3 regions of the Comamonas sp. UBA7528 genome follow, and region 1 is predicted to be linked to each of the others. Evidence: predicted binding sites of a transcription regulator. Region 1 holds the regulator's gene; each other region holds the start of a gene.
The links. The regulator FNR, encoded in region 1, switches genes on or off when oxygen is low (the NO sensors DNR and NnrR bind a similar motif). The targets are predictions, from matches to a motif close to TTGATNNNNATCAA.

Region 1 (7,669 bases):
CGGTGCTGGCTGATCAGACCCGCATCCGCGACGGCGTGGTGCTGCTGGAAGACGCCCAGGCGCCGCGTCCCGTGCGCCTGGGCCTGTCCAGCCTGAACCTGGACGTGAAGGGTCTGGACAGCCGCATGGGCAAGGCCCCCATCGACATCAAGCTGAGCGCCCAGCTGCTGTCCGTCAACACCCGGGGCCTGCTGCGCCCCAGCAAGACCGATGGCAGGCTGGACTTCACGGGCCAGCTGCGCCTGGCGCCGCAGATGGCCGCCGAAGGCCGCGTCCAGGCCCAGCGCCTGCCGCTGCACCTGTTCGAAAGCTATATGGACGGTGTGGTGAACATGCGCATGCTGTCCGCGCTGGCCAGCTTTGACGGCAAGGTGCGCTATGCCGACGCCAGCGGCAGCCCGTCGGTGCAGGTGCAGGGCAATGCCGGCCTGCACGACGTCTATGTGCAGACCGTGCACCGCACGGGCACGGCCGAGAAGACCACCATGGAAGCCGGTGAAGACCTGCTGCGCTGGAAACAGCTGCAGCTGACCGGTCTGGCGCTGGACATGCAGCCGCACAAGCCGCTGTCGGTGCAGGTGCAGAAAACCCTGCTGCGCGACTTCTTTGCCCGTGTGGTGGTGCAGCCCAATGGGCGCCTGAACCTGCAGGACCTCGCCGGTGCCCCGGACACCGAAGTCGCCGATGCCTCCGCTGGTGGTGATGCGCAGGCCCAAAAGGTGGAATCCAAGACGGAGGGGACCACCACGGCCAGCGTGCAGGTGGCGCCTGCGGCGACCGCACCCGATCCCATGGCGCCGCGCATCGTCGTGGGCCCGGTGGAGCTCAAGGGCGGTACGGTGAAGTTCTCCGACTTCTTCATCAAACCCAACTACACGGCCGACCTGACCGAGCTGTCCGGCTCGCTCAGTGCCTTCTCCTCGGTGGCGCCTGCCGCCGGTCAGCCGCCTTCCATGGCCGATCTGTCGATACAGGGCGTGGCCCAGTCCACCGCCAGTCTGGACATCTCCGGCAAGCTCAACCCGCTGGTCAAGCCGCTGGCGCTGGACATCACCGGCAAGGTGCGCGATCTGGAGCTGCCGCCGCTGAGCCCCTACTCGGTCAAATACGCCGGCCACGGCATCGAACGCGGCAAGCTGAGCGTGGATGTGCGCTACGAGGTGCAGCCCAACGGCATGCTGACTGCCAGCAACAAGCTGGTGCTGCACCAGCTGACCTTCGGGGATGCCGTGCAGGGGGCGCCGGCCTCGCTGCCGGTCAAGCTGGCGGTGGCCTTGCTGGCCGACAGCCAGGGTGTGATCGACCTGGACCTGCCCATCAGCGGCTCGCTCAACGATCCGCAGTTCCGCCTGGCTCCGGTGATCTTCAAGATCATCGGCAACATCATCCGCAAGGCCATCACGGCGCCGTTCGCCTTGCTGGCCGGTGCCTTCGGGGGTGACGAGAAGGGCGGCGGCGATGTGAAGTTCCCGGCTGGCACGGCCACGCTGGATGCCGAAGCCAAGAGCCAGCTGGATAAGATTGCCAAGTCGCTGAAGGACCGCCCTGGCCTCAAGCTCACGGTGGCGGGCAGTGCCTCCTCCGCCCAGGAGGCCCAAGGCTGGAAAGCCGCCAACCTGGAGGCGCAGATCGCCAGACAGGGCAAGGGCGAGGAGGACGATGCCGTACTGAGCGACAAGGAGCGCGACAGCCGCCTGAAGTCCATCTATCGCAAGGCGGACATCGAAAAGCCCCGCAACATGGTCGGTCTGTCCAAATCCCTGCCGCCCGAGGACATGCGCAAACTGCTGGTCGAGCAACTGCCGCTGCCACCCACGGCCATGCAGGAACTGGCCGCGGCACGTGCCATGGCAGTGCGCAGCTACCTGGGACAGCAGGGCATTGAGATGGCCCGTCTGTTCCTGGGAGACTCCAAGGCCGATGGCAAGGAAGCCGGTGCAAAAGCCCAGCTGAGTCTGGCAGTTCAGTAATTCGCTGCAGGCATGGAGCAATAAAGGGGAAAATACGCCCCATGCTCCGCGCATGCCTGTGCACGAGGAGCCATGCCCGCCCTATGGCGGGCATGCCCGTTATCCATAACTCATGTACCAACTTTTTTTGAAGCAGAAAAATGTCTGAAGCCCCAGAAGTGAACCCGACCCCGGCCAAAACCCCCGAGGCCCACCCGCTGGATGCAGTGACTGGCGGTGCTTTTTCTGCAGAAACCTCGGGCGACCGTGCAGCCCGCCTGCGTGACTGGCTGGCCACATCGCCCGCCCACGATGTGCTGCAGGAAGTCTTCAAGGAAATGAATGCCCGCGACAAGGGCGCCGCCCGCGTCGTGCGCGAGCGCCTGGACGAGCTGCGCCGCGCCAAGGACCAGGACGCCATCGCTGTGGAATGGGTGGAGAAGGCCCAGGCCCTGCTGGCCCAGCCGGCCCTGAACCTGGCCGATGCCGCCGCCTGGCAGCGTGACGCCGCCAAGGCCGGCGCGCCGCTGTCGCGCGAACCGCTGGCCGGTTTCAAGGCCCAGCTGGCCGAGCGCATCAAGGCCGCCGAAGACCTGCAGCACCGTGTGCAGGTGCAAAAGGAAGCGGCTGTGCTGCTGTCCCAGCGCATCGAAGTGCTGTCTACCAAGTCCTGGAAGGACGCCGCCGCCGTGCAGGAAGCGCTGAGCGCCGACGTGGCCCGCTGGCAGGAGCAGGCCCAGGCGCTGACCGAAGATGCCGCTTGGCCCAGCCTGGACGCCCGTCTGGCCCAGCAACTGACCAGCTCGCGCGACCAGCTGCGTGTGGTGTGGGACGCCTTTGTCTCGGCCCTGGCCGTGACCCAGGCTGCCGCCGACAATGCCGAAGCCGCGCTGCCTCCCGTGCCTGTGTGGGCCGACGAAATCCGCGTGGGCCGTGGTCTGCCGGCCGAGCTGGCCGCCGATGCACCGGCCGCCAAGCCGGCCAAGGGTGATGCACCGGTCAAGGCCGCTGCCGTGGTGCTGCAGGCCGCCCAGGTGCTGCAGCCTCTGGTGGGCACCGAGGAAGACAAGACTGCCGCCATCGCCGGTCTGCGTGCCGCACTGCGCCAGCACGGTCGTGCGCTGGATGCCGAAGTGATCCAGCAGATGGATGCGCTGCTGGTGCAGGCAGGCGACGCCCGTGGCTGGAAGCCCCAGGCCGTGGATGCCGAGCGGGAAGCCCTGATCGCCAAGGCCAAGGGCCTGGTGGAGCGCCCCGAAGGCCAGACTCTGGGTGGCCGCAAGGTCCAGGAGACACTGCGCCAGCTGCGCGAGCAATGGAAGCTGCTGGACCAGGGCGCGGTGCCCAACCACGGTCTGTGGAAGCAGTTCGATGAAGCCTGCAACACCGCCTACAAGCTGGTCGAAGGCTGGCTGGACAAGCTGCGCACCGAATCGGCCCAGCACAAGGCTTCGCGTACCACGCTGATCGAAGAACTGCGTGCCTGGGGGCAGTCCGTCAAGGACTCCAAGGACTGGAAGGGCATGGCCCGCAGCCTGCGCCAGTTTTCCGAACGCTGGCGCGAAGGTGGCCATGTGGGCGAGAAGCTGTATGCCGAGCTGCAACAGCAATGGCGCCAGGCCATCAGCGAAGCCGAAGCCCCGCTGCAGCAGGCGCAGAAGGACAGCCTGCAGCGCCGCCAGGCCATGATCGAGGAAGCCCAGGCACTGGGCGCGGCACCGGCCCTGCAGATCGCTGCCATCAAGGCGCTGCAGCAACGCTGGCAGGCCGAAGCCCAGGAAGTGCCGGTGGACCGCCGCCAGGAACAGAAGCTGTGGGATGCCTTCCGCAAGCCGCTGGACGAGGCCTTCAGCCGCAAGCCGGCCGAGCGCGGTGAGCGCGGCAGCCGTGCGGTCAATCTGGAATCGCTCAGCGCCCACGACCGTGCGGTGCTTGAAGCATCGCAGCAGCTGGAAGCCGCCAACGCGGAAGGCGATGCGCAGAAGATCCGTGCAGCCCTGACGGCGCTGGAAGACGCCCTGCGTGCCGCCCCTGCGGCCGAAGCCGGGCAGCCGGCCACTGCGGCAGCACCAGCGGCCCCTGTGGCGGCCGACCGCCCGGTGAAGGCGGTGCGTGGCGATGACCGCCCCGGCATGCGCAAGGAAGCCCCGGCCGCGGCGGCAGCCGGCCGCAAGCCCGGCCCCCGCCAAGACCGGGGTGACCGGGGTGACCGTTTCGAGCGCACGGCCCGTGGCCCGCGCCTGGGTGATGCGGCTTTCCGCGCCCAGCGTGAAGCCCAGGAACACGCCCAGTCTGCGCTGCGCAAGCTGACGGCCCAGGCCCATGGCGAAGCCCTGACCCAGCTGATGGACGCCTGGTCCAAGCGCGACGCGGCCCTGGTGCCGCCCGCGCAGGAACTGGGCAAGCTGAGCAATGCCTCCCGCAACAGCTGGCATGCCGCCGTGGGCGCTGCCGCCAAGGGCGAGGCGACCGAATCGCTGCTGCGCCTGGAAATGGCCGCTGACGTGCCCACCCCGGCCGACCAGCTGTCCGCACGCCGTGCACTGCAGCTGCAGCTGCTGACCAACCGCAAGGCCACGGACCCGCGCACCACCTGGGAGCAGGATGTGGCGGCGGTGCTGGCTGCGGAGCGCAGCGACAGTGCGGCCCAGCGCCTGCAAAGCGCGCTCAAGGCTTTGCTGCGCGGCAGCAAGTAAGGCAGGCGCCAGCAGCGCCAGGATGCAGGGTCCTGCGCTGCAACCGCAAAAAGCCAGCCGAACGGCTGGCTTTTTTCATGCCATTTCAGGGTTTATGGGGACGCCGAAGGCAGTGACGCGGCAGAAAGAGGCTCGCACAATGGGGCATCTGCCCGCCACAACAAGGAGAGACCCATGCTGCTGCGTCGCTGGATGTGGATTGCCTGGCCGGCCTTTCTGGCCGCCGGGGTGATGGAGATGCTGGTGTTTGCCGTGGTCGACCCGCTGGAAATGCAGTGGCTGTCGGCCTACATCGAGGTGTCGCGCCTGGGCGTGTGCACGGTGGCCTTCTTTGTGTTCTGGGCCATCATCATGATGGCATCGGCCATGACCAGCCTGCTGGCGCTGTCCCCGCAGGAGCTCAATGGCCCGCAGGCCCGCGTTCCGTCGCTGTGAGCCGGGGGCATCACCCGGCAATGAAAAAAGCCTCCGGACGGAGGCTTTTTGCATGGGGCGGAAGGCGCTTATTCGCACGCGTGCTGGCTGTTGACGATGCGCTTGAGGCCTTCGGTGTCCAGGATGCGCACATGGCGCTGCTTCACTTCGACCAGACCTTCCTCGACAAACTTCGAGAAGGTGCGGCTGACCGTCTCCAACTTCAGGCCCAGGTAGCTGCCGATCTCCTCGCGCGTCATGCGCAGCACCAGCTCGGAAGACGAGAAGCCCCGGGTGTGCAGGCGCTGCACCAGGTTCAACACGAAGGCGGCCAGGCGCTCCTCGGCGCGCATGCTGCCCAGCAGCAGCATCACGCCGTGCTCGCGCACGATCTCGCGGCTCATCACCTTGTGCACATGCGACTGCAGGGCAGTCACTTCGCGCGAAAGCTCTTCCAGGCGGTCGAACGGCATCACGCAGACTTCCGCGTCTTCCAGCGCCACGGCATCGCAGGTGTGGTGGTCGTGCACGATCCCGTCCAGGCCAATGATCTCGCCCGCCATCTGAAAACCTGTCACCTGGTCACGGCCATCTTCCGTGGCCACGCAGGTCTTGAAGAACCCGGTGCGGATGGCATAGAGCGCCGTGAAGTCTTCGCCATTTCGGAACAAGGTGCTGCCCCGTTTGATTTTGCGACGCGTGGCCACAATATCGTCAATACGGTGCAACTGCTGCTCATTCAAGCCTGTGGGCATGCACAGTTCGCGCAGATTGCAGTTGGAGCAGGTGACTTTGATAGGGGGTGGTGTCATGGCACTGACGCCTTGGGCTCCCGCTGAACGGGCCATTGGACGTAACGCTGAAAGGTTATCGGGCTGGGAGGCGAGAGAGGGGGTGCTCAGTTGTGCGAATGATATGAATCAATTGTCTCAGGAATGGTATTTGAATGTCTTGATTTGCATCAAGGCTGATTTTCCCGGGGTGCGGCACAGTGCTGGGCAGCACCTAAGGAATATTCAATGACAGCAGTAACGCCGGAGCTTTTGCGTCGGTACGACGTGCCTGGGCCCCGTTATACCTCTTATCCCACCGCAGATCGCTTTATTGAAGCATTTGGTCAGGATGATTATGTGTTGGCGCTGGAACAGCGTAAGCACCATTCTGCGGCCAAGGCGCTTCCCATGTCACTGTATGTGCATGTGCCTTTTTGTGAGGCCTTGTGCTACTACTGCGCGTGCAACAAGATCATCACCAAGCACCATGAACGTGCGGTGACCTACCTGGAGTACCTGGAAAAAGAGGTCGCTCTGCAGGTGGCGCACTGTGGCAAGGGACAGGCAGTCAGCCAGTTGCATCTGGGTGGCGGCTCGCCGACCTTTCTGTCGGATGCCGAGCTGACCCGGCTGATGGACATGTTGCGCGCGAACTTCGCTTTTGAAGCGGTGGGCGAGTATTCCATCGAGGTCGATCCCCGCACGGTCACCCGCGAACGCCTGGCCCATCTGGCGCAACTGGGATTCAATCGCCTGAGTTTCGGGGTGCAGGATTTCGATCCCGATGTACAGAAGGCGGTGCACCGCGAACAACCGGCCGAGCAGGTGTTCGATCTGGTGCAGGCAGCGCGCGAACTGGGTTTCCATTCGGTCAACGTGGACCTGATCTATGGCCTGCCCAGGCAGACCGCCGCATCGTTTGCGCGCACCTTGGAACAGGTGTGCCAGCTGCGGCCGGACCGGATCGCGCTGTATGCCTATGCGCATTTGCCGGAGCGCTTCAAGCCGCAGCGCCGCATTGCCATCGAAGATCTGCCGGAGGCTTCGGACAAGCTGTCCATGCTCTCGGGCTCCATCGATGCCTTCATGCAGGCCGGCTATGTGTATGTGGGCATGGACCACTTTGCCCTGCCGGAAGACGCACTGGCCATTGCCAAGCGGCAAGGACGGCTGCACCGCAACTTCCAGGGCTACAGCACACAGCCGGACTGCGACCTGATTGCGCTGGGTGTGTCCGCCATCGGCCGCGTGGGTGCGACCTACAGCCAGAACGCCAAGACCCTGGAAGAGTATTACGACTTCCTCGATCAGGGCCGGCTGCCGGTGGTGCGGGGCCTGGCGCTGGGGCGGGATGACCTGGTGCGGCGCGCCGTCATCATGTCGCTGATGTGCCAGGGGGAAGTGCTGTTCGAGCCCATGAGCCAGTCGTGGCTGCTGGACTTCCAGCAGTACTTCGCGGGCGAACTGGAAATGCTGGCCCAGCAGCAGAAGCAGGGCCTGGTGGTGATCGATGACGACGGCATCAAGGTCACGCCCATGGGCTGGTTCTTTGTGCGCGGCGTGGCCATGACGTTTGACCGGCATTTGCAGGCGGGCAAGAACCGGGCGCGTTTTTCCAGGATCATCTAGCCCATGTGGCTGTCGTTGCTTGGAACCGCTTTTTTCATGGGGCTCGTGGGTGGGCCCCATTGTCTTGCGATGTGCGCCGCACCCTGTGCGGCCATCGTCTCGCCGTTGCGCACCGGCGGGCGGGTGGTATCCATCCAGCAAGAAGGGGCTTCGGCCCAGCCGATGGAGGCTGCCAATGCCGGGCGCTGGCTGGGCTTTCACGCCGGTC
Region 2 (7,669 bases), on a different contig from region 1:
GCATCGACCAGCGCGTGCATGCCCAGCCGGTGGCCGTGCCGGCGCCGGCCGACTGGCCCCGGATCAGCAAGGAAAGCCACGAATACCTGCCGGTGTCCGCACAAGGTCAGTGGCTGGAAGGGCGCAGCGTGCTGACCCAGGCTGTGAGCGAGCTGGGCGCCGGCTTCTGGCTGCTGACGCCGCTGCAGCAGGCCGATGGCTCCCAGATCCTGGTGAACCGCGGTTTTGTGCCGACCGCAGAGCGCAAGGCGTTTGCCGACCGCATTGCCGTCGCCGCACCGGACGCCAGCGCCGAGACAGTGGCGGTGACCGGACTGCTGCGCCTGAGCGAGCCCAAGGGCGGCTTCATGCGCGAGAACGCTGCGGCCGAAGACCGCTGGCATTCGCGCGATGTGGCGGCCATTGCCGCCGCCAAGGACCTGGCGCAGGCCGCGCCGTTCTTCATCGACCAGGGCCTGCCCGGCCAGCCCGTGGCCGAGAACCAGTGGCCCCGCCCCGGCATGACGGTGATCCAGTTCAGCAACACCCACGCGGTGTACGCGCTGACCTGGTACGGCCTGGCACTGATGGTGCTGCTGGCCGCCTGGCTGGTGGTGCGCCATGAGCGCCGTGCGCGCGAGGAAGCCGCGGTGTAAAAAAGTGGGCTGCCTGTGGCCTTGTGCGGCCCTGCCGGGAGGGCTTCCCATCGGCGGCGCTTGTGACAAGGCTCCAGGCAGCTCTTCTTTTTGAAGTGCTGGCGCAATAGCCGTATGCGCAGCGCCCCCTCCCGGCACAGGGACAACGGGCCACGGCGCTCCTGGGCACAATCTCCTGGTGCTGTTTGCTGCCGAACCTTCCTCCTCCCGCGTTGAACGCAACACGGAACGCAAAAACCTGCGCCTGCTGATCCAGCTGCGCTGGCTGGCCGTGGTGGGGCAGGTCATCACCATCTCGCTGGTGCATTCGGGCATGGGCATTGCCCTGCCGCTGCTGCCCATGATGGCCGTGGTTTCGGCCCTGGCATTGACCAACCTGGGCTATATGCTGTGGCTGCAGTGGCGCCCGGCCACCGTTACCCCCCGGGTGCTGTTCGGGGCCTTGCTGGCTGATGTGGTGGCCCTGGCGCTGCAGCTGTACCTGAGCGGGGGGGTGAACAACCCCTTCGTCTATCTGTTCCTGCTGCAGGTCATTCTGGGCACGGTGCTGCTGCGCCCGCAGTACGCCTGGGCCATGGTGGGCATCACGGCGGTCTGTGTGGTGGCGCTGGCGTTCTGCTACCAGCCGCTGCCGGTGGTGCTGGGGGGCGGTTTGCCCAATCTGTACACCCTGGGTCTGCTGATCTGTTTTGCACTGACCACCATCCTGATGGTGGTGTTCATCACCCAGGTGGTGTCCAACCTGCGCCAGCGCGACAGCCGCCTGGCCGACATGCGCCAGCGCGCCAGCGAGGAAGAGCACATCGTGCGCATGGGCCTGCTGGCCACCGGCGCAGCCCATGAGCTGGGGACGCCGCTGGCCACGATGTCGGTGATCCTGGGAGACTGGCAGCACATGCGCCAGGTGCGCGAGGACGCCGACATGATGGCCGATCTGGCCGAGATGCAGGAACAGTTGCTGCGCTGCAAGGCCATCGTCAATGGCGTCCTGCTGTCGGCGGGCGAGACGCGGGCGGCCGGGCTGGAATCGACCACGCTGCTGCAGTTCCTGGAGCAGTTGGTGGGGCGCTGGCGCCAGCACCACGAGCCCGAGAAATTCTTCTTCACCCACCAGCTCGAACGCGATGTGCCCATCCTCTCGGATACCGCGCTGGAGCAGGTGATTTGCAATGTGCTGGACAATGCTTTCGAGGCATCGCCGCAGGAGGTGCACCTGCACCTGGAACGCAGCGACGACCAGCTGGAACTGGTGGTGCGCGACCTGGGCCCCGGCTTCACCGAGGCCATTCTGGCCAACCTGGGCAAGCCCTACCAGTCCACCAAGCAAGGCCGTCCGGGCCGGGGCGTGGGGCTGTTCCTGGTGGTGAACGTGGTGCGCTCCCTGGGCGGCAGCGTGCAGGCCGGCAACCGCATGCACGGCGGCGCCGAGGTGCGCATCCGCCTGCCGCTGGCATCCATCACTCTGGAGAACGACCATGGACACCCCACGCCAATTGCTGCTGGTTGAAGACGATGCTGCCTTCGCCCGTACGCTGGCGCGCTCGTTCGAGCGGCGTGGCTACCAGGTGATCCAGGCCTCCAGCGCGGAAGAGGTGGCCGAGCTGCTGCAGGTGCACCGCCCGCAGTATGCGGTGATGGACCTGAAGCTGGCGGGCAATGCCTCGGGCCTGAGCTGCGTGCAGATGCTGCACCAGCACAACCCCGAGGCGCTGATCGTGGTGCTGACGGGCTTTGCCAGCATTGCCACCGCCGTCGAGGCCGTGAAGCTGGGTGCCTGCCACTACCTGGCCAAGCCGTCCAACACCGACGACATCGAAGCCGCGTTCGGCCGCCTGGAAGGCGATGCCGAGGTGGAGCTGACGGCGCGTGCCACCAGCATCAAGACACTGGAGTGGGAGCATATCCACGAGACCCTGGCCGAGGTGGACTTCAACATCTCCGAAGCCGCACGCCGGCTGGGCATGCACCGTCGCACCCTGGCACGCAAGCTGGAAAAACGCAGGGTGAGCTGAGACCGCGGGCCTGCGCTGCGCAGTGCACAGGTCGTCGCCGGGGCGATGCCGGTCTGCCCCGGTGGATCGGCCTGCGCCGGGAGGCGTTGGCGATCTGCCGCACAGCGTCCTGCCTGCGCGTTGACCACCCCGGTACCTAGACTGAAGCTGGCGACCCACAAAAAAGCCCGCTGCGGATGCAGCGGGCTGGGGTGTCTGTCGGTCGGCGGCTTTCGCGCTGTGCGCATGCGCCCGCCGCCATCCTTTATCCGGTGTGTCAGTACACCGTGCCCACCAGATAGTGGTCGATCAGCAGGGCGGCAAACACGCCGCTGAGGTGGATCAGCGAGAAGCGGAAGGTCTTGCGTGCCAGCGCGTCGGAATAGTTCATCCACAGGCGCAGCGCATACCAGCTGAAGCCCAGGCACAGCACGCTGGCCACGGCCAGGTAGAGCCAACCGCTCATGCCGAAGATCACCGGCAGCAGGCAGCCGGCAAACAGCACCAGCGTGTACAGCAGGATCTGCAGCTGGGTGTAGCGCGGGCCATGGGTCACGGGCAGCATGGGCAGGCCGGACTTTTTGTAGTCTTCCACGCGGTACAGCGCCAGGGCCCAGAAGTGGGGCGGGGTCCACAGGAAGATGATCAGGAACAGGATCAGCGCCTCGGGGCCCACATCGCCGGTCATGGCGGCCCAGCCCAGCACCGGGGGCATGGCACCGGAGGCGCCACCGATCACGATGTTCTGGGGGGTGGCGGGCTTGAGCACCACGGTGTAGATCACCGCGTAGCCAATGAAGGTGGCCAATGTCAGCCACATGGTCAGCGTGTTGGTGAAGGCCAGCAGGATGGCTGCCCCCACGGTGCACAGCAGGGCCGAGAAGGCCAGCGCCTGCTGCGGCGAGAGCTCACCCTTGGCCGTGGGGCGCCAGCTGGTGCGCTTCATCCGCGCATCGATATGGCGTTCCACCAGGCAGTTGAAGGCGGCGGCCGCGCCGGCCACGAGCCAGATGCCGATGCAGGCCACGGCCATGTGCACCCACTGGGCGGCGGTGGGCAGGCCGGGGACGGCCAGCACCATGCCGATGAAGGCGCAGAACACGATCAGCTGCACCACGCGGGGCTTGGTCAGGGCGTAGAACTGGGTCCACCGCGACGGGGAGGTAAGGACTTCGGCATTCATGCGCGAGCTCTCCGGGCGCCTTGGGGCGCATGCAAAACAGAAACAGAAGGGGCGGTGCGGGTGGCGGCCAGCGACCAGGTCAGCACCAGCACCAGGGCAGCGGCGCCGCCGGTGTGCAGCACGGCGGCTACCAGGGGCCAGTCCAGCACCACGTTCGAAAGGCCGGTGGCCACCTGCAGGGCCAGCAGGCCGAGCAGCCATTTGCGCTGCACGGCCAGCGCCGGCTGCTGGCGCAGCTTCCAGGCGAAGGTCAGCAGGGCCACCACCACGGCGTAGGCCAGCAGGCGGTGGACGTAGTGGATGGCGGTCAGCGCCTCGAAGTGGATGGGATTGCCATTGGCCTGCAGGCCCAGCGGGCGCCACAGCTCGAACGCCTGGCTGAAGTCCATGGCCGGCCACCAGCTGCCCTGGCACTGCGGGAAGGTGGTGCAAGCCAGCACGGCGTAGTTGGTGCTTACCCAGCCACCCAGGGCCGCCTGCAGAAACACCAGGGCCAGGCAGGCCATGGCACCGTGGCGCAGGGCGGCCGGCAGCGGGGCGGCTGGGGTGGCATTGCCGAACTGCTGGTGGGCCACGGCCTGCACGCACAGCAGCATCAGCAAGACCGTGCCGCCCAGCAGGTGCAGGGTGACGATGGCGGGAAAAAGCTTCATGGTCACCGTCAGCGCGCCGAATGCGCCCTGCAGGCAGACCCAGAACAGCGTGAACGAGGCCCAGGCCGGGTGCATGGCCCCGCGCAGCGGGCTGCGCAGGTGCTGGCGCCAAGCCAGCACGGTGAGGGCAATGATCAGCACACCCACGCCGGTGGCCAGGTAGCGGTGGATCATTTCCACCCAGGCCTTGCCATGGGTGACCGGGCCGGTGGGCATGGCGGTCTGGGCGGCGGTGATTTCCGCGTGTGCGCCCAGCGGGCTGGCATTGCCGTAGCAGCCGGGCCAGTCGGGGCAGCCCAGGCCGGAGTCGGTCAGCCGGGTGAAGGCGCCGAACAGCACCAGATCGAACGTGAGGAACAGCGTAAGCACCGCCAGCGCCTGCCAGCGGCGCTGGGCACCGGCGTGCCGGTTGCGGCGCCAGACCCACAGCAGCGGCACCAGGGCGATGAGGGCGCCGAGCAGCATCAACTCCAGCACGGGTGCCAGATCGTAGAGTGCCTGCTCGGTCATCAATGCTCCTTGCCTGATAGCTACAACCGCAGGTGGTTCAGACCTGCAGCACGAAATTCGCCCTGGCCGGCCAGCGGTCCAGGGTGGCCGGTGAGGGCCGGGTTGGGTGTCGCAGAGAAAGGTGGCATGCACCCATCATGGCGTGGGCCCGACAGGCTGTGTGCTGGGGGCAACCCCGCCACGGCCGCACCTTCTGGGACGAAGGTGGTGGCAACCCGGACACGGCAAAGCCGCGCCATCCACGGCACGGCGGCACCAAAAAACTGCGCGTTGTTTGATGTGCCGCAATTTTACCGGGCTGCATTGGTGCTTGGTGTGGGCGTGGACAATCTGTCCACAGCGGCGCTCTCGAAACATGGGCTGCAAGGTGCGGTCCGACGCATGCACCCAGGCCGCAGCGGCCCATGCCGTGGCGGTGCGGAGGTGGTTACTGGAGCTGGTTGCCGGAAATGGGTTGAAAAAATCTTTTCAACCGGGCGGCGCGCCATCCCTGGGGCGATGCGAACAGCGCCACGCGGTATGCGGGGATTGAAAAAAACTTTGCAGTCGCAGGAAGGCCGCATACCGGGCGGTGGCCTGGTGCTCCAGCCGCCACCAGCTCCGTCGCAGGATGCTCCGCAGTTGCGCGTGCGCGCAGCGCCAGGGTCAGCGCTGGCCCAGCGCGTCCTTGATCTTCTGGTCGGTCTTGTACTGGCTCAGCGCGTAGACGGCCCAGATGGCAGCAGGAATCCAGCCGATCACCGTGATCTGCAGGATCAGGCACAGCAGGCCGGAAAACGGACGGCCGATGGTGAAGAACACGGAGAAAGGCAGCAGCAGGGCCAAAAGCAGTCGCATGGCGTATTCAGTTGGGTCGGAAGGGCAAAGGCGGCCACAGAGCGCGGCCACCGCTGTGCATTATCGGCAGCGGCAGGGTGCGCTGCCGGCGCAAGGTCATCCCTGGGCGGTGTCCCAGGCGGTGCCCACCTGCGCGGCCTGCATGCAGGCGTAGAGCTGGGTGCCGCCATGGTTGGCGCCGGGCCAGACCTGGTAGCTGCAGTCCAGACCGCGCACGGCTGCCAGGGCTGCAGGCAGATCGGCCGTGTTGCCCAGGCCCAGCGCACGTGCCGCCTGGGCGGCGGCTTCGCGCTCGGGATTGGCCGGGCGGTTGGCAGGGCGGCGGCCGGCCAGCTCTTCGCTGCCCTGGCTCAGGTGCAGGCTGAGGGCACCGGGCAGCGCCTGGCCCTGCTGGCCGTAGCGCGCAATGAAGCGCTGGCATTCCTGCACCACCACCCCATCGCCCCACCACAGCGAGGGGCTGGCCGCCACGTGGCGCTGGAACATGCCGGGGCGCGTGAACAGGGCGTGCAGCGTGCACAGTCCGCCATAGGAATGGCCGACCAGGGTCTGCCGCTGGGGATGGAGGGGCAGGGCGCCGCGCAGCAGCGGTTGCAGCTGCTGGGCGATGAAGTCCAGGAACACATCGGCCCCGCCCTGGGCGCGGCCCTGGCTGTCGGGGCCGACGCCGTTGTACGGCAGGGTGTAGTCGTAGGTGCGGGCGGTGCGGTCGTGCACCTCGCCGCTGTGGTCCGGCAGTGCGTGGCCCAGGCCCACGACGATGGCGCTACCGCTGCGCATCTCCGGTCCGCGCGCGCTGCGGTTGTGCACCAGCTGGGCGATGAAGGGGAACATCAGATTTCCGTCCAGCACATAGATCACCGGCCAGCCACCAGCCGGTGCGGTGCCTTGCGGGACATACACCAGCACGCGGTGCAGGCGTGCCGCATTGCTGCCCGGCAGCGGGGCAGCCGGCAGATCGAAGCTGCGCACCCCCGGCATGGACCAGGGTTGCCAGTGCTGCGCGTTGGACGAAGGAGCCATGGATGCTGTCGATTCCGCCTGGGTGGCACAGCCCGCCAATGCCAGGGCCGGGGCGGCGAGGGCGCCGGTGAGCCAGTCACGGCGGGAAGGGGTATACGGGCTGGAGGCAGGCAGTTCAGACATGGAAAGCGATCACGGCAAGAGCGAAATACGGGCGCACGGCGGCAGATGCCGTACATCCGCTGGAGTGTAGTTGATATTCATTCGCAATAATGGTGGTCCGGCGATGGCGCTGCACAAGGGGCTGCAACGTGGCGTCACGCCTTTGCACCTTGGCATGCCGTGTGCGCCAGCAGCCATGCCAGCGATGGCGGCGCTGCCCAGACCGGTCGCCCAGACGGTTGGACGCCGCGGCCCGGGCGGGCATACTCAGGCGCTTGTGATGAGGAGTTCCCAACCATGACCACTTTCACCCTGAGCAGCCCCGATATTCCCGCTGGCGGCAGCGTGCCCGCCCACTTCGAGGCCGATGTGTTCGGCTGCGGCGGTCGCAACGAATCGCCCGTGCTGCAGTGGACCGGTGCCCCGGCCGACGCCCAGAGCTTTGCCGTGACCGTGTACGACCCGGACGCACCCACCGGCAGCGGCTGGTGGCACTGGCTGGTGGTGGACCTGCCGGCAGGCACCAGCGAACTGTCGGCCAATGCCGGCGCCAAGGGCAGCCGGACCTTGCCCGCTGGCGCGCGCCAGATGCGCAACGACTATGGTGCCTTTGCCTGGGGCGGCATGTGCCCCCCGCCCGGTGACAAACCGCACCGCTACATCTTTACGGTGCATGCGCTGTCGGTGCCCAGGCTGGACATCCCGGACGACGCCACGGCCGCACTAACCGGTTTC
Region 3 (7,669 bases), on a different contig from region 1:
CCTGCGTGCCCACAGGGCTGGCGGCCGGGCGCCTGGGTAATTTCATCAATGGCGAGCTGTGGGGCCGCTTTGCCAGCCCGGAGCTGGCCTGGGCCATGGTGTTCCCGCAAAGCGGCTCCATGCAGCCGCGCCACCCTTCGCAGATCTACCAGTTCCTGCTGGAGGGCCTGCTGCTGTTTGTGCTGCTGTGGCTGTATGCACGCAAGGAACGACGCCAGGGGCAGGTGGCCGCGGTGTTCCTGCTGGGCTATGGTGCTTTCCGCTTCATTGCCGAGTACTTCCGCGAGCCCGATGACTACCTGGGTCTGCTGTCGCTGGGCATGAGCATGGGCCAATGGCTGTGCGTGCCGATGATCGTGGCTGGCGTGGCGCTGTGGCTCTGGTCGGAGCGCACCCAGCCGCTGCCGCAGAAGCTGTGACCGCTTGGCGACAATTTGTTGCCTAATTTGTTTCTGAGGCGCTCTGTTCCTGCGTAAGATGCTATGGTTGTGGTAGTGATGACGGCGTAGGTAGTGTTGCGGACTTGCCTCCGAAGTGACCGCTACGCTGCCGATCTGCCACCCATAATGGATACGTGCATTGCCCCGCATGCAAAAGCGGTGGTGGTGCGCTACAGCCAATGCCTCGCAGGATCGCCTCCATGAACGTTGCTTCCGAATGGTTCTCGCGCAGCATGTCCTTGCTGCGCAAATCGCCCCCGGCTACCGAAGCAGGTGCCGACACCGTCCGTCCGCTGGCGCAGCGCCTTAAAGCCACGCTGCGCCGTGGTGCCGAAGCCAATCCTCCCCATGTGCTGCGCAAATTGCTGGAAGACCTGCGTGCTGCGGCCGACGAGCAGGTCAGCGAGGTGGAAGGTGCACGCCATGCCAAAGAAGTGATGGCCTGGTACGCACAGGTCACCCCTGCGCAGCGCCAGGACCTGTGGCTGCTGCTGTGTGAACTGTTTGGCCCGGATGCCCAGCGCATCGAAGCGGCCCGCGCACAATACGAAAAAGCCAAGACCCCCACCGAGCAAGGCCAGGCCGAGATTGCCTTGCGCAAGGCGCTGGTGTCGGCGCGCACGCGGGTGCTGCAGCGTTTTTCTGTGCCCGAAGGCGGCATGCGCTTTCTGGTGGACCTGCGTGCCGAGCTGCTGGCCTTGCCCAAGAGTGACAAGCGCTTTGCCGCCCTGGACGCCGAGCTGGAATACCTGTTTTCCACCTGGTTCGATGTGGCGTTTCTGGAGCTGCGCCGCCTGAGCTGGGATTCGCCCGCTTCGCTGCTGGAAAAGCTGATCCAGTACGAGGCCGTGCACGACATCCGCAGCTGGGCCGACCTGAAGAACCGCCTGGACAGCGATCGCCGCTGCTACGGTTTCTTCCATCCGCGGATGCCCAACGAGCCGCTGATCTTTGTGGAAGTGGCGCTGCTGGACCACATGGCCGCCAGCATCACGCCATTGCTGGACGAGCATGCCGCACCGGTGGATCTGGCCAAGGCCACCACGGCCATCTTTTATTCCATCAGCAACACCCAGACCGGTCTGCGCGGCGTGAGCTTTGGCAATTCGCTGATCAAGCATGTGGTCGAGACCTTGCTGGCGGAGTTCCCCAAGCTGAAGCATTTCGCCACGCTCTCGCCTATTCCCGGCCTGCGTGGCTGGTTGTCCAAGCAGGGCGATGCGCTGCTGGCGCAGTGGGACGACAAGCGCCACCAGGAAGTGGCCAAGGCGCTCAAGACGCAGGCCCCTGTCAAGGTGGCCGATCTGATCGCCGCAGCCGACGGTGCGCTGGAGTGGAAGGAAGACACCGTGCTGCGCAAGGCGCTGGCCTGGTGTGCGGCGCAGTACCTGGCCAAGGAGGTCAAGGACAGCCGTCCGCTGGACCCGGTGGCACGCTTTCACCTGGGCAACGGCGCCCGGGTGGAGCGCTTGAACTGGGGCGGCGATCCATCGACCAAGGGCATGAAGCAGGCGTTCGGCTTGATGGTCAACTACCTGTACGACCTCAAGCGCCTGGACAAGCACCGCGCCCTGCTGGCCCAGGGCAAGCTGCCGGTGTCGGCCGAGATGGAATCTCTGTGCAAGGGTAAATGACGATGGGGTGGATGCATGCCTGAGCTAGATCGCCTGCGTCGACAGCTGCTGGGAGCACTGGGCGCCGCAGGCATCGGTACCGTCGCCCCGGCGTGGGCGCAAAAAACCGCGCCGCTGCCGCCTGCTGTGGGCCGCTGGCCGCAGCAGGAGGTGGAGCTGACCGTGCCATTTCCGGCCGGCGGCAATTCTTCTCTGCTGGGCAAGACCATGGCGCGCCAGTTTGCCCGGGAGACGGGCCAGCCCATGCGCCTGGAATACCGTGGCGGCGGCGGCGGCACGGCCGGCGCCACCTACGTGGCCAAAGCCCCGGCCGATGGTTCGCACCTGCTGATGGGCGGCGTCAGCATGCTGGCCTCCCGCGCCGTGCAGTTGCAGCTGGACGTGGATCTGTACGAGGATTTCGCGCCGCTGGCGCTGGTGGCCCAGATGCCGCTGGTGCTGCTGGTCAGTCCGCGCCGGCTCAATGTGCGCACCTGGCCCGAGCTGCTGGCCGAGCTGCGGCGCAAGCCCCAGCGCTATCGCTATGCGTCGGCCGGCATTGGTACCTCCAACCATGTGGCCGGTGAATGGTTCAAGCTCGAGACCGGTGCCTTGCTCGAGCATGTGCCCTACAAGGGCTCGGGGCCTGCCATGCTGGATGTGGCGCAAGGCAATGTGGAGCTGATGCTGGACGGCCTGGCGTCGGCTCTGCCGCACCTGCAGGCGGACCGGCTGCGGGCGGTGTTTGTCACCGGCCCGCAGCGTTCGCCGCTGCTGCCCGATGTGCCCACGGCCCACGAACTGGGCCTGGACGATTTCCAGTCCATGCCCTGGTACGGCATTTTTGCCCCCAGGGCCACTCCGGCATCCGTGCAGGCGCGGGCTATCGAGGTGTTCCGCAGCATGGCGGTGGCGCCCGCGGTGCAGAAGGAGTGGCGGGCCATGGGGGCCACCTGGCCGGGGCTGTACGGCCCGGAGTTCAAACAGTTTCTCCAGGATGAGATGAAGCATTGGGCGCGCATTGTGCGCGAGACTGGCGCTGCGGCGCGGCCCTGAGATACCGAAAGTACCACCATGACAGGACAGATCACGCTGCGCCCCTGGAGCGCGCAGCCGCAGCATGCCGGCATCTGGCGTGTGGGCATCGACCACCCGGGCAAGCTCAATGCCATGTCGCGCGCCATGTGGGTGGCACTGCGCGAGACCCTGCAGGCCGTGAATGCCCGCAGCGATGTGCGCTGCCTGGTGGTGCAAGGGGAGGGCGCGGCTTTTTGCGCCGGCGGCGATATCGCCGAGTACCCGGGCTTTCGCTTTGACGAGGCGCAGCTGACGCATTTCCACGAAGGCGAAGTCTGGGGTGGGCTGCAGGCCTTGCTGGACTGCCCGGTGCCGGTGGTGGCCGCGATCCGCGGCGCCTGCATGGGCGCTGGGGTGGAAATCTCCAGCTGCTGCGATCTGCGCGTGGCGACCGAGGACGCCAAATTCGGCGCACCGATTGCCAGGCTGGGCTTTCCAATGGCGCCCCGCGAACTGGAGCTGGTGGGGCGGGAAGTGGGCAGCATGGTGGCGCGCCGCATGCTGCTGGAAGCGGCCGTGTTTTCTGCCGCCGAGATGGCGCAGCACGGTTTTCTGGGGCCGGTGGTGGCTGCGGAGCAGCTGGACGCCGTGGTGCAGGCAACGGCCGAGAAGGTGGCGGCCTTGTCGCCACTGGCGGCGCGCCTGAACAAGCAGGCGATGCGCAGCCTTGCCCAGGGCGGGGTACCGGCGGTGGTGCAGCCCTATGCCTATGCCGATGATGCGGAACACCGCGAAGGTATTCACGCCTTTCTGGAAAAGCGCAAACCGCAGTTCTGACCGGGTGTGGTGCACGTTGTGCAGAGGATGTGGTGGCATCGCTGCGGCCTGCCGCTGCCGCAAAGCAAGCACCGAACAACCAGCACGAAGCAGGCAATAAACAAGCACCAAAGGGGCCGCATGCGGCCCCTTTGTCACATTAAGACCGCATTAGCGACCCAGCAGGGGTCTGCGCCTTAGCGCAGCACCAGCACGGGGATCTGCGAGTGCGTGAGAACATGCTGCGTTTCGCTGCCCAGCAGCAGGCGCTTGAGGCCCTTGCGGCCGTGCGAGGCCATCACGATCAGGTCGGCTTTTTGCTTGGTGGCTGCCGACATGATGGCTTCGGCCACGAGGTCGGACTTGGCAATGCTGGTCTTGACCGTCACGCCCACGGCTTTGCCTTCGGCCTTGACCTTGTCCAGCATGGCCTGCGCCTGCTCGGCCCACTGCGCCTCGATGCGCTTGATTTCGGCGTTGTCCACGGTGACACCGCCTTCCAGATAGCTGCGCGGATAGCGGGGAACCACTTTCAAGGCCACCAGCGAGGCACCGCAGAGCTTGGCCAGCGACAGGGCGTTGGCGACAGCTTTGTCGGAAAGGGGGGAGCCGTCGGTGGCCACCAAAATGCGTTCGTACATGAGTTATCTCCTTAATGGCAAGTGGACAGGTCAAAGCTTAGAGCGATCGCCAAGGGTGGTCTTGATGCACATCAATACGCTTATCATCGCGCCCATTACGCTTGAACCATGTCCCACGAAACCCTGAATCCATCGCAGGCAATGGAGCGGACCGTGCTTGATTCAGGCCGCCTGGAGGTCCCCGGCAACATCGCCCTGCTCGATGATCCGCTGGAGTGGGGCTCGTTCGGGCGCCCTGCAGGTGCGCCCGCTGCGCAGGCCGACGTTGCCGATCCGCTGCAGGTTCCCCTCTGGGAATCGAACGTGGTGCTGGGCGGCATGCACTGCGCCACCTGCGCGCTGACCATCGAGGAAGCCTTGCGCACCGTGCCTGGCGTGCAACGGGCCGATGTCAGCGGCTCCACCCACCGCGCGAAGGTGCAGTGGAACCCCTCTCTGGTACGCCCTTCGCAATGGATGGCCGCCATCCAGAAAGCGGGCTATGGGGTGTTGCCTGCGCGCGACGCCCATGCGCGCGAGCTGCGCCAGGCCGAAAACCGCCGTGCGCTGTGGCGCTGGCTGGTGGCCGGCTTTTGCATGATGCAGGTGATGATGTACGCATGGCCGGCCTATGACGCCAAGCCGGGCGATCTGACCTTGGAGATGGAAACCCTGCTGCGCTGGGCTTCGTGGGTGATCTCGATTCCCGTGGTGCTGTTTGCCTGCGGACCTTTCTTTCGCAGTGCGTGGCGCGATCTGCGCACGCGCAGCATCAGCATGGACCTGCCGGTGGCGCTGGGCATGTTGATCACCTTTGTCGTCAGCTCCATGGGCACGTTCGATCCGGCGGGGCCGTTCGGCAAAGAGGTCTATTACGACTCGCTGACCATGTTCGTGTTCTTCCTGCTGTCCGGCCGCTGGCTGGAGCTGCGCCTGCGCGACAAGACGGCCGGTGCGCTGGAAGCGGTGATGAACCGCCTGCCCGACAGCGTGGAGCGCCGTCTGCCCGATGGCGGCTGGGAGCGCGTGACGGTGCGCCGACTGAAGGCCGGCGATGTGGTGCGGGTGCTGGCTGGCGAGGCTTTCCCCGCCGACGGGCAGCTGGTGCAAGGCCAGACCCATGCGGATGAAGCACTGCTGACCGGGGAGTCCACGGCCGTGCGCAAGGTGGTGGGCGATACGGTGACGGCCGGCAGTTTCAACCTGGGTGGCCCGGTCGAAGTGGCGGTTGACATGGTGGGTGCGCAGACCCGCTTTGCCCAGATCGTGGAGCTGATGGAAAGCGCGGCCTCGCAGAAGCCGCGCCTGGCACAGCTTGCGGACCGTGTGGCCAAGCCGTTCCTGGTGGTAGTGATGCTGGCGGCACTGGCCGCCGGCGTGTACTGGTGGCCCAGCGATCCGGGCCACGCCATGATGGTGGCGGTGGCCATTCTGATCGTGACCTGTCCCTGCGCACTGTCCCTGGCGACGCCGGTGGCCATGCTGTCGGCAGCGGGCAGCCTGGCGCGCCACGGGGTGCTGGTGCGCAATCTGCAGGCCCTGGAAACCCTGGCCGAGGCCGATACACTGGTCTTTGACAAGACCGGCACCTTGACGCAGGACGGCATGCACGTGCTGCAGGTCCAACCCGCTGCCGGGCAGGCATCTGCACCTGTGCTGGCGCTGGCCGCCCTGGTGGGCGCGCAGTCGGTGCACCCGGTGTCGCGGGCCGTGGTGCAGGCGGCGCGCGAACAGGCGGCGGATGCGCCGGGCTGGACCTTGCTGGAGGCGCAGGAAGTGGCCGGCGCAGGCATGCGTGCGCGGTTGCAGAACCCGCAGGGCGTGGTGCATACGCTGCGCCTGGGGTCCTGGGCGTTTGCAGGCCAGGGCCAGCCCCAGGATGGCCGCCAGTGCGTGTATCTGGCCGCAGAGCAGGGGGACGCTGCCCTGCAGCCCTGGGGTTTTGTGGAGTTGAGCGAAGGTCTGCGCCCTGAAGCGCAGGCCACTGTGACCGCGCTGGCGCAGGCTGGCATGGAGATCCACCTGCTTTCCGGCGACCGCGATGCGGCCGTGCAGCAGATGGCACGCGCCGCCGGCATTGCCCATGTGCAAGGAGAGTGCTCGCCGGAAGACAAGCTGGATGCCCTGCGGGCGTTGCAGGCCCAGGGCCGGCATGTGGCCATGGTGGGGGACGGCCTGAACGATGGCCCGGTGCTGGCAGGTGCCCATGTGTCCTTTGCCTTTGGCCGCTCCGTGCCGCTGGCGCAGTCCCGCTCGGATTTTGTGGTGCTGGGCGATGACCTGGGCCTGATTGCCCAGACCACGCTGCTGGCGCGCAAGACGCTGCGCATCGTGCGCCAGAACCTGTTGTGGGCCGCCGGCTACAACGCGCTGAGCATTCCCCTGGCGGTGATGGGCTGGATGCCGGCCTGGCTGGCTGGGCTGGGCATGGCGCTGAGCTCGCTGCTGGTGGTGCTCAATGCGGCGCGCCTGACCCGGCAATTACCTGTTTTGCATACCTCGGATGCAGTGGCTGAAAGTGCACAGCGTGCTGTGGCTGCGCCGGCTGCGCCCCCGCTTCTTGGAGTCCGTTGATGGACATTCTGTATTTACTCATTCCTCTCTCGGTGGCACTGGTGCTGGCGATTCTGGCGGCCCTGTGGTGGGCGGTGTACCGCGGTCAGTTTGAGAGCGTGGAGCAAGAAGGGGAGCGCATTCTTCGTGACGATTGATGATCGTCAACACACCAAAACGCGAAACGGTGAACACTTTCAGTGCTAATTAAGAGGTACCCGATGGATTCTCTAAAAACTAATGCTGTCCATTACGACGATACAGTTGTTCGGCAGTTTTCAATCATGGCCGTGGTATGGGGGGTGGTTGGTATGGCAGTGGGCGTGCTTGTCGCGTCCCAGCTGGCCTGGCCCGAACTCAACTTCGGTATTCCCTGGCTGAGTTTCGGCCGTTTGCGACCACTGCATACCAATGCGGTGATTTTTGCGTTTGGTGGCTGTGCGCTGTTCGCGACCAGCTACTACGTGGTGCAGCGAACCTGCCACACGAAGCTGTTTCTGCCCAAACTGGCAGCCTTCACCTTCTGGGGTTGGCAGTTGGTGATCCTGCTGGCCGCCATCACGCTGCCGCTGGGCTACACCTCCGGCAAGGAATATGCCGAGCTGGAGTG

Region 2: the regulator FNR is predicted to act here: its motif matches at 5,247-5,260, upstream of B3349_RS13645 (COX15/CtaA family protein).
Region 3: the regulator FNR is predicted to act here: its motif matches at 4,589-4,602, upstream of B3349_RS02675 (universal stress protein).

Annotation. Positions count from the first base shown of each region.
Region 1 is NZ_DLMU01000001.1:273,768-281,436, reverse strand. It holds gene B3349_RS01270 (DUF748 domain-containing protein) at 1-1,970, shown strand, start outside; gene B3349_RS01265 (DUF349 domain-containing protein) at 2,111-4,645, shown strand; gene B3349_RS01260 (hypothetical protein) at 4,820-5,080, shown strand; gene B3349_RS01255 (fumarate/nitrate reduction transcriptional regulator Fnr) at 5,149-5,871, opposite strand; gene hemN (oxygen-independent coproporphyrinogen III oxidase) at 6,079-7,461, shown strand; gene B3349_RS01245 (sulfite exporter TauE/SafE family protein) at 7,465-7,669, shown strand, end outside.
Region 2 is NZ_DLMU01000010.1:138,490-146,158, reverse strand. It holds gene B3349_RS13665 (SURF1 family protein) at 1-635, shown strand, start outside; gene B3349_RS13660 (ATP-binding protein) at 814-2,142, shown strand; gene B3349_RS13655 (response regulator transcription factor) at 2,111-2,647, shown strand; gene cyoE (heme o synthase) at 2,904-3,809, opposite strand; gene B3349_RS13645 (COX15/CtaA family protein) at 3,806-4,972, opposite strand; gene B3349_RS13640 (YqaE/Pmp3 family membrane protein) at 5,618-5,809, opposite strand; gene B3349_RS13635 (alpha/beta hydrolase) at 5,906-6,955, opposite strand; gene B3349_RS13630 (YbhB/YbcL family Raf kinase inhibitor-like protein) at 7,232-7,669, shown strand, end outside.
Region 3 is NZ_DLMU01000002.1:175,466-183,134, forward strand. It holds gene lgt (prolipoprotein diacylglyceryl transferase) at 1-419, shown strand, start outside; gene B3349_RS02660 (malonyl-CoA decarboxylase) at 641-2,074, shown strand; gene B3349_RS02665 (Bug family tripartite tricarboxylate transporter substrate binding protein) at 2,090-3,109, shown strand; gene B3349_RS02670 (enoyl-CoA hydratase/isomerase family protein) at 3,128-3,907, shown strand; gene B3349_RS02675 (universal stress protein) at 4,084-4,527, opposite strand; gene B3349_RS02680 (heavy metal translocating P-type ATPase) at 4,636-7,080, shown strand; gene ccoS (cbb3-type cytochrome oxidase assembly protein CcoS) at 7,080-7,217, shown strand; gene ccoN (cytochrome-c oxidase, cbb3-type subunit I) at 7,281-7,669, shown strand, end outside.